DNA from 4 places in the Leisingera sp. ABM4_103 genome. Region 4 is predicted to be linked to each of the others. Evidence: riboswitches for the same ligand, from Rfam matches in the RefSeq annotation. Region 4 holds a riboswitch; each other region holds the start of a gene.
The links. Region 4 has a riboswitch for cobalamin ahead of ACXAED_RS11850 (hypothetical protein). Riboswitches for the same ligand answer to the same signal wherever they lie in the genome.

Region 1: it holds a riboswitch for cobalamin, as region 4 does, so the genes downstream of both, ACXAED_RS06045 (DUF4198 domain-containing protein) here and ACXAED_RS11850 (hypothetical protein) in region 4, are expected to answer to the same signal.
Region 2: it holds a riboswitch for cobalamin, as region 4 does, so the genes downstream of both, ACXAED_RS10575 (aromatic ring-hydroxylating oxygenase subunit alpha) here and ACXAED_RS11850 (hypothetical protein) in region 4, are expected to answer to the same signal.
Region 3: it holds a riboswitch for cobalamin, as region 4 does, so the genes downstream of both, ACXAED_RS04650 (CbtB domain-containing protein) here and ACXAED_RS11850 (hypothetical protein) in region 4, are expected to answer to the same signal.

What each region holds. Positions count from the first base shown of each region.
Region 1 is NZ_JBSWTU010000005.1:925,487-927,679, reverse strand. Features, by position in the region: tRNA gene ACXAED_RS06050 (tRNA-Arg) at 1-53, shown strand, start outside; cobalamin riboswitch at 623-837, shown strand; gene ACXAED_RS06045 (DUF4198 domain-containing protein) at 981-1,766, shown strand; gene cbiM (cobalt transporter CbiM) at 1,777-2,193, shown strand, end outside.
Region 2 is NZ_JBSWTU010000005.1:1,838,294-1,840,486, reverse strand. Features, by position in the region: gene ACXAED_RS10580 (FAD-binding oxidoreductase) at 1-14, opposite strand, end outside; gene ACXAED_RS10575 (aromatic ring-hydroxylating oxygenase subunit alpha) at 19-1,254, opposite strand; cobalamin riboswitch at 1,363-1,564, opposite strand; gene ACXAED_RS10570 (alcohol dehydrogenase family protein) at 1,885-2,193, shown strand, end outside.
Region 3 is NZ_JBSWTU010000005.1:636,995-639,187, forward strand. Features, by position in the region: gene ACXAED_RS04640 (hypothetical protein) at 1-179, opposite strand, end outside; gene ACXAED_RS04645 (CbtA family protein) at 245-943, opposite strand; gene ACXAED_RS04650 (CbtB domain-containing protein) at 948-1,118, opposite strand; cobalamin riboswitch at 1,153-1,355, opposite strand; gene ACXAED_RS04655 (DUF1636 domain-containing protein) at 1,520-1,855, opposite strand.
Region 4 is NZ_JBSWTU010000005.1:2,101,143-2,103,335, reverse strand. Features, by position in the region: gene ACXAED_RS11855 (TetR/AcrR family transcriptional regulator) at 1-596, shown strand, start outside; cobalamin riboswitch at 615-837, shown strand; gene ACXAED_RS11850 (hypothetical protein) at 946-1,350, shown strand; gene ACXAED_RS11845 (protein-tyrosine phosphatase family protein) at 1,426-1,956, opposite strand; gene ACXAED_RS11840 (DNA polymerase III subunit gamma/tau) at 2,150-2,193, shown strand, end outside.

The DNA.
Region 1 (2,193 bases), 1.2 Mb from region 4:
GTACTTGACTACGAATTAAGGGGTCGGGGGTTCGAATCCTCCTCGGTCCGCCACTTCCCCCTCTTGTCGCGCGACACATAGTTCTGCCATTTGCGACAGAACCTTTCCTTTTGCGTGTCTCCAACTGTCCTGTTCGCGCCTCCTGTTCCGCTAGTGGTCAAGCGTTCCCTGATTTTACCTTCGGAAGACCTCGTGTCGCAGAGAGGGCAATACAGGGTGGGAGCGCAGTTGTTGCCGCTTGAAGCGAACTGGTATCACTCTGGGGACCGGGGCCGCGAGGGTTTTAACGCCGGGTTGCGAGGCGAGATTCTAAACGGGAAGCCTTCTGCAGGTCAGAAGAGCCCCAAATCCTGATCGAACAAGGGGCAAGGAAAACCCAATACCGGCAGAACGTACTGTGCTTTGGACTATCTCTGCCGGGCTCGGGCAATCAACAATCCGGTGGTGGTCTTAGCCTGCCAAACCGGGGCACACGAAAGGAACGCCGTTGGCAACCGGCCACCGTTTGCGCGCATCACTCAGGCTTGCCAGCTGGCCGTTGAAGTCCGGAAACAGTCATCTGCAGTGCCAATCCCGTGACTGAGCAGAAGGCAAGACGCTTGACTCAGAAATTCGGTTTTGCCATTCAACCAGTGTGACCGGTTCCGCAAGTGTTTCAATGCGCAGCGGAAGAAATAGGGAACACGGTGCGGCGTACCCAAAAGGGACCAAATCCGTGACTGCCCCCGCAACTGTGAGCGGTGAGTGACGCTGAAGACGCCACTGGGATCATCCCCGGGAAGGCCAGCCGAACCAGGACCCGCGAGTCAGGAGACCTGCCGGACGCAAGGACCGAGGCCCCGCTTGCGGAGTTTCTGCCCTTTTCCACCGGACGCCGGGGTGAGCGTCTGGCGCGACGGCCGTTCCGGCAACTCCGTGCCAATACTCCCCGTTGTTCATTCCTGATTGCAGGTGCGCCTGCATCGTCGAATGAGGACGAAATGAAACTGAACTATCTGGCCGCAGCACTGGCCGTTTCCCTGCCTGCCGCCGCGTCGGCGCATTTCCAGCTGAATTACACCGAAAGAGCGCTGATCGAGAAGCCCGGTGACGTGCCGATGGGCCTGGTTTTCTGGCATCCCATGTCAAACGGATACGCTATGGACATGGGCGCGCCGGAAGAATTCTTCATGATCCACAAAGGCGAAAAGACCGACCTTTCGGATCGCCTTGAACCCGCCACTTTCAAGGGCGCTGAAAACGAAGCTTCGGCCTACAAGGCGTCCGTCCCGGTGAAACGCTCCGGCGACTATGTCGTGGTGACCGTGCCTTCGCCCTACTACGAGGAAAGCGAAGATATCTATATTCAACAGATCTCAAAAGTCGTGCTGAACCGAAACACTTTGCCGACCGACTGGGATAAGCCGGTTGGTCTGGCCACCGAAATTCTGCCGTTGAACAAGCCTTACAACGTGATCGTCGGATCCACCTTTTCCGGTCAGGTTCTGGCGGGCGGCGCGCCGGTCCCCGGTGCTGAAATCGAGATCGAGTTCATGGCGGCCGAGCCTGACCTCAAAGCGTTTTCGGCCACCGATCCCACCGTGGGTGAGATGCCGGGCGGAGCGATCGTTGCTATCGCGGACCAGAACGGCGTGTTTTCCTTCGGCATCCCGAAAGCAGGCTACTGGGGTTTTGCCGCTCTGGGGTCCGGCCCGGTAACCGAGCACGACGGCAAGGAACTCAGCCAGGATGCTGTGCTGTGGATCCACGCTGAAGAGCTGAAGTGAAAGCAGACCGATGCATATCGTAGACGGCGCTCTGTCAAACCCGGTAGTGATTGGCGGCGCTGTTGCTGCAGCCGGCGGTATCGCCATGGGTCTGCGCAGCCTGCCGCTGGAGCGCATTCCGGCGGCAGGGGTTCTTTCGGCCAGTTTCTTCGTGGCTTCACTGATACATGTCCCGATCGGGCCCAGTTCGGTTCACCTGATCCTGAACGGGCTGGCCGGGCTGGTTCTGGGATGGGCCGCGTTTCCGGCACTGTTTGTCGGGTTGTTGTTGCAGGCGGTGTTCTTTGGCTTTGGCGGGCTGACCGTGCTGGGCGTGAATGCCGTGAATATCGCCTTGCCCGCTGTTCTGGTGGGACTGGCTTTCCGCCCGCTGGTGGCTCGCGGCTCGCCGCTGCACGGCGCGATCTGGGGCGGTATCGGAGGCGGA
Region 2 (2,193 bases), 260 kb from region 4:
GCCTGCAGTCCCATGCGCTTACTCCGCCGCGATCAGGTGGCGGCCGGTCAGCGCGCGGGTCAGGTGCCCGGCATACCAGTTGGAGAACTGGATCACGCCGCTTTCCTGCACTTCCGAGTACGGGCCGGGCTCATAAGCGGGCGAGTTGATGCCCTGCTGGTTGTCTTCGACCACGATGCGGTCCTCGTCGTTGGTGGCAACCCAGACCTCGGTCAGCCGCTTCAGGTCATAGTCCTGGCCTTCGACGGCATCCTTGTGCACCAGCCATTTGGTGGTGACTTCGGTCTCGGTCGGGCTGATCGGGGTGACGCGGAACACGATGGAATGATCCGGCAGGAAGTGGTTCCAGGTGGTCGGATAGTGGAATTTCAGGAGCGTGCCCGCATCGGCAAAGGGCACCCGGCCCAGCTTCTTGGCTACTGCCGCCTTGCCGTCCATGGTATAGCTCTCGGCGCCCTCGTTCAGCGGCATCCGCGCCACCCGGTACTGGCCGCGCGCGTCGATCCTGAACTGTGCCGGGATGCCCGCGCCTTCGATGCGGTCGAAATGCTTCTGCAGGTGCGCCGGCGTCTCGCCGCCTTCGATGCCGGTGACGGACGGATCCTCCGGGAAGGTCCGGCACAGCGACGGGTGGTTGCCGCCGCAGTGATAGCACTCGCGGTTGTTCTCCCAGACCAGCTTCCAGTTGCCCTTCTCGATGATCGAGCTTTCATAGGCCACCTTGGCATTGCCCAGGTCGTGCGGCTCCAGATAGGGACGCGCCACCTCGGCAAATGCATCGAAATCCGGCGCTTCATCCGCCAGGCAGATGTAAATCAAACCCGCCAGATCGCGGCAGTGCACCGGCTTCAGCCCGTGCTTGGAGGCATCGAAATCCGGCCCCATGTCGCGCGCCCACAACAGCGAGCCGTCCAGCTCATAGGTCCACTGGTGGTAGGGGCAGACCAGTTTGGGCGAATTGCCTTTCTTCGCCTTGCAGACGACCGAGCCGCGGTGGCGGCAGGCATTGTGGAAGGCGCGCACCTGGCCATCGGTGCCGCGCACGATGATCACGTTGTAGGCGCCGACCTGATGGGTCACGAAATTGCCCGCCTTCGGGATCTCGCAGGCGGGAATGGCAAACAGCCACTCGCGATAGAAGATCTGCCGCATGTCCAGATCCAGAACGCCCGGATCGGTATAGAACGCCTGTTCCAGGGAATAGTTTTTCTGACGGGCCACCAGTTTGGCCAGAATCTCGCTGTCCTGAAGCATCTGCTTCTCTCCTTTGCCGCATCCCCGCGGCAGGTTGGCTTGGCTGCGGGCATGGATGGAGAGATCGCAGGCCACGCGCCTGCAACCGCCCCGCCGCCGCCCGCGGTTGACGTTTTTTGGGGCAAGGCTGGTTTCCGGACTGTCCCGGGGCCATTCGGCGGCGGGGCCTGGCACCTTCCCGAAGCCATTGGCTTCAGTGGTTTTTTTCCATGCCTTGCCCGGGGTCACCGTTGCGGGGGCAGTGCCGGAGTTTCACCAGCTTCCCAATTCTCCGCCCCGAAAGGGCGGCACCTTGCTGAGGCGGAAATTGCCCTAATCCCGGCCCGCAAGCGGAGACAAATCCGACCCGCCGAAACCGGAAAAAGACATGCATGTTTGGGGGGGGCCGGCGGGACAGGGATGTCCAAAATCTCAAACCGGCATCCGCCAGCCTGTTTGCGGCAAGGCGCTGATCTTTGGTGTATTTCCCCTCGAACCAGACACAAGGACCAATTCGCGGGGTGGTGGCCAGCAGGCAGGCCGGGCTGCGCCGCCGGATTCCGCCCTTGCCGCCGCCCCCGCCCTGCGGGCAATAATTGCGCCAAGTTCAAAGACCTTTCACCAACCCCGCGTGATCAGAAAAGGCCGCCCATGCCCGGACCCGAAACACACAGCAGCGTTAAAACCATGATGGCCGTCGTGACCACCGGAAACGGCGGCTATGACAAGCTTGAATACAAAGCCGTACCGATCCCGGAGCCCGCAGAGGGGGAGCTTTTGCTGCGGGTCCTCGCAGCTGGGGTGAACAACACCGAAATCAACACCCGGCTCGGGTGGTATTCCTCCAGCGTGACAACGGACACCGCCGCGGCCGCCGGCCATCAGGAGACCCATGCCGAGCAAAAGGCCGACGGCGGCTGGAACAAGGCAACCCCCTTCCCCCTGATCCAGGGCACCGAC
Region 3 (2,193 bases), 1.5 Mb from region 4:
ACTAGGCTGACAGCTTGGGAATGGTCATGGGCGGTCATTTCACCATGGCCGCCGCCGTGATGGTCAGCGCTGCCATGGTCATGGCCATCGAAGGTGACGCCATTGCCGGCTGCGATCACGAAGCCGGCACCGCCGCCGAACACCAGGCCGATGGCAAATAGAGCGAGTGAGCGGGACACATCGGTTTCCTCAAAAATGAATGTCCCCGCCAGGCGAACCTGGTGGGGATCTGGCTGAGGCGGAATCAGGCGGCTGCTTCTGCGCGCTTGCCTTCGGCTTGCCAGAAGTATCCGGCGAAGCTGCCCAGAAGCACCCAAGCGGCCATACCGACGCCAAAGGCACGGGCGGCAAAAAGCGCGCCGATCTCGGTCGGAACCGGGCCGGTGAAACTCTCGGGCTCAGGCGCGCCGACTACATGCGGCGCCAGCAGCAGCAGGGCCGCGACGGCATAGCCCGCCAGGCTGCCGCCATAGGCGATCAACCACATGGCAACGCCGGCGGTAGCCACAGTTGCCCCCCACCAGATCTGGCGCGCGTCAACATCGGCGGCGGCCACACCCGGAACCTCCGGCGCCAACGTTAGACCAGGCGCGAAGTGGAAGGTGATGAAACCCGCCAAGCCCCATAGAATGCCGGTGCGCGCGTTGATTTCATGGCCCTGACGTTCGGCCACCGACATCAGTGCTGCCATCACCAGCGCATAGCCGGTGTAGGTCAGCATGGTGAAGATGATGCTCAGGCCATCGCGCATCGGCTCGGCGAACATGCCGGGCAGGTCGGGGTGCGCGGTTACGGGATCAGCGCCGAAATGCACCAGCTCGCCGCCCTCGTAGAGTTCGGCGTGGAGCAGCACGGGCTGCACGAAATACAGCTGCAGCAGGGCGGTAATCAGCCCTGCTGCAGCACCAGCGAACAGGCCGCTGGTCAGAATGCGACTGAACATGGCCTTAGTGGCAGGGGAAGCCAGTTGCGTGGCGCACGTCATGCGCGGCGTCGTGCAGGGCAGATGCCTGAACATGGCCGGTCAGCGTGATGATCCCCAGCCCCAGAACCACTGCAAACAGTGCCGGAAGTACACTCGTGCCAGCGGCGGAAGCCTTAAGCGTCTTGGTCGTCATTTGTCGTCCTCCTTACCGTCACACCCGACGGCATAAGTTGCGTTCCCATACGGCCGGTCTCCTGACTCGCGGGTCGCAGCTGCCTTCCTCCTTCCCGGCTTGCGCCAGTGGCTAGTGGAAGGCCGCTCGCCGCTCACAGTCGCGGGGGCGGTTGAGGCTTCGGTGCCGCGATTTGGTCCACCGTCCTCATTCCCGTTTCAGTCCCGATGCTTAGGCACCATCAGACACCGTATCATGTGGTAATGCCCCGTGCGGAGGAGTCCGGTCAAGGATGATTCCGCCAATTTACAACACGTCAGCGTCATGCACGGGCGGAAACCGGAAGGCAGGAACCCCTGATAATTTCCGATTTCTCGGCAAAAAAACTGCTGGATCTCTTTGTCCTGCCCGCAGCAGGCGGTTCAGTCCAGATCCGCAGGGATGCGGGCGATCACCTTAAACCGCAGTCGGCCCAGCGGCCTGGCATCGGCAAAATTGCCATCCGGGCTAACCTCATACATCCGCAGGAAGGTCAGGATGTCCGGCAGGTCACCCGCGGTGATTTCCCCGAACAGATAGGCGGTCTTCCCGCTTTGCCGCATAGCTAGGGTTTGCGGCCGCTTGCAACCGGACATACATTCCACCTGCTGCAACCTTACCTTTCCTCCCGAAGCCTCCAACGCCGCGGCGACCTGCCCCAAAAAGGCTGGATCCGCGTCGCGGCAGGTCCGGCATAAGGTGAGTGTGGGCAGGCTCATGCGCCGAACAGGTCCTAAATCGAGCGATCTTTTGGAAGCCTACGTCGCTTGGTCTCTTGCAAGCTTGGCTTCAATGCCAGTTTTGAAGCCAAATTTCCAAAAGAGTCCATAGTCAGTTTTGAGGCAAATGTGCTTGGGGGCAGCTTGCTGACGCAAGTCGCTCGAATGCTTTCTGTCCAGAACTTCGCCACGCGGAGCACAGAGGCGGACAAACCGTAGAATCCAGGTATTGCGAAGTATCGCGAGCGGCCCTGCGGGTTAGAACTGTTGCCCTCTAGCAGCCTTAGGGGTGGCAAACACTGCCTTCCCATTCCCTCGCAACCGAAGCAAGGATTGAG
Region 4 (2,193 bases):
TGACTGACGTGACGACAACCAGCCCGCCTTCCGGCAGCTCGGCCCCGACCCGGGACCGGCTGATCCGGGCGGCCGCCGGCCTGTTCCGGAACAAGGGCTATAACGGCACTGGCCTGGCTGAATTGCTGGCCGCCGCCGAAGCGCCAAAGGGCTCGCTCTACCACCATTTCCCCAACGGCAAGTCCGACCTCGCGCTGGCGGCGTCCACTTGGGCCTCGGACCAGATGCTGGCCCTGATTGACGCCGCCTTCGACCCGGCCCCAAGTTTCGAGGCCGGGGCCAAGACGGTCTGCTACAAGCTGGCGAAACTCTTTGACAAGCAGGGCAAGTGGAGCGGCTGCCCGGTCTCTGCAACCCTGTTCGCCGGGCCGGAAAACGACGCCTTCCGTCAGCACGCCGCAGACCTGTTCGAGAGCTGGATCGCGGCCACCGCCCGCCACGCCCAGCGCCTAGGCCTCCCGCAGGATGAGGCGCGCGCGGCGGCGGAAAATTTCTATATCCTGCTGCAGGGCGGCTGGCAGCTGGCGCGGGTGCGGCGCGATTCGGATGTGATCCGCGCCCTGCACACCCAGATGCAGCTGCAGAAAACCGATTGACGACTCAGGGAACCAGCCGCTACCGCTTGTGGTGATGGTTCCCGTGCCACAGAATCTTGTGTCCGGGATGAAAAGGGAACACGGTGCGGCCCCGCCCCAGGCAAGGCCAAGTCCGCGACTGCCCCCGCAACTGTAAGCGGCGAGCGACCCCGATAGAGCCACTGGTCTGATACGAGGCCGGGAAGGATCGGGAAAGCTGCGACCCGCAAGTCAGGAGACCTGCCATCGAACGTGTAACTCGAACCCGGGCGGGGTGTCCGGACAGGGTCTGATGGCACCGCGGGACTCCCGCTTTCTCATCCGGTCTCTTGTCACCCAAACCCCCGCACCACGCGCGGAGGGCGCAGATATGATGTGGACGGACCAGACGCATTTTTATGCGGCAACGGATTGCAAATACCTCGGGAAGCCTTGCCCAGCGGCAGAGCGGATGATCGCCAAGCTGGCCGAGGCGATGACCAAGGCCAAGCCGCTGACGCAAGAGGATTTTGAAATCACCGGCACCACCGCGCTGGACGGCTGCCCGCGCACCTGCCCGGCGCAGTTTGCCGCCAGCCATGACCGGATCCGGCTGTTCTGCGGCGTCGGCGAGGGTGCCCCGCGCGAGGGCCTCGACCGCTTTGCCGATGCGATCCTCAGCCGCGACGGCACGGGCTTTGCCGCCTCCCGCCTGGACGCCCGCCCCTGCGCGCTGATGGAGGCCCTGCCGAAAACTGCAGAGGCGCGGCAAGCAGAACATATGATGGCGCTTTGACCTGAAATTCAACCTGCCCGGCTTCTCGGCCGGGCGGTGCCGTATATACTCTTTCATGCGCCTGTGGTTACCGCTCTACGGTGCACAGGCCCAGTCGAGCTGCGCGTCCGTTTCCACTGCGCAGGGCCTGACCGACCGCAGCCGCGCCAGTGCCTGCGCCGGATCCTCGCCGCATTCCACCATCAGCCGCAGCACCGCCATCCCGGAGCGCCCGCAGCCGCCCCGGCAATGCACCAGCACCCGGCCGCCGCCGCCCAGCGCCTGCCGCGCCGACCGGCTGGCGGCAGGCCATTTCGCCGCCACCTCCGGCGGCGGCGTGCCGAAATCCGGCACCGGCAGGTGCAGCCAGCGGCAGGCCATGCTCTGGAGGTCCACCCCCAGCCGCGGCGCCCCGGCGGCCACGTGCTCGGCCTCCGTGGTCATCGAGAACACCAGCCCCGGCTTCCATTGGTAAATCTGGATCAGGTCGCCGCGGTAATCCCCCTCGGCACCGGGCAGCCGGCACAGCGCCAGAATGCCGCCGCCCGCGGACAGCGCGTGGATTGTCAGCCCAGCTTGCGCCGCCTCATCCTGCGCTGCTGGATCAGAGGTATCTTCAGATCGCATACCGCCTCCTAGCCGCTGCGTTCCTGCCTCCCCGCATTGCCCCCTCGGCCCCAGCCTAACCGGTCAGCGGACATTCCCAAAGTGCTTTTGCAGCCAGAGGATTGCCCCGTTCTGCGGTGGACGAACGGGCTGCGCTTCAATACCCTGCGCGCAACGCGGACCACCCCGCACACCGAATCCGGCACGAGACACCATGAACGATACCCCCAGCGGCACCACCGGCGGCACCGGCCAATC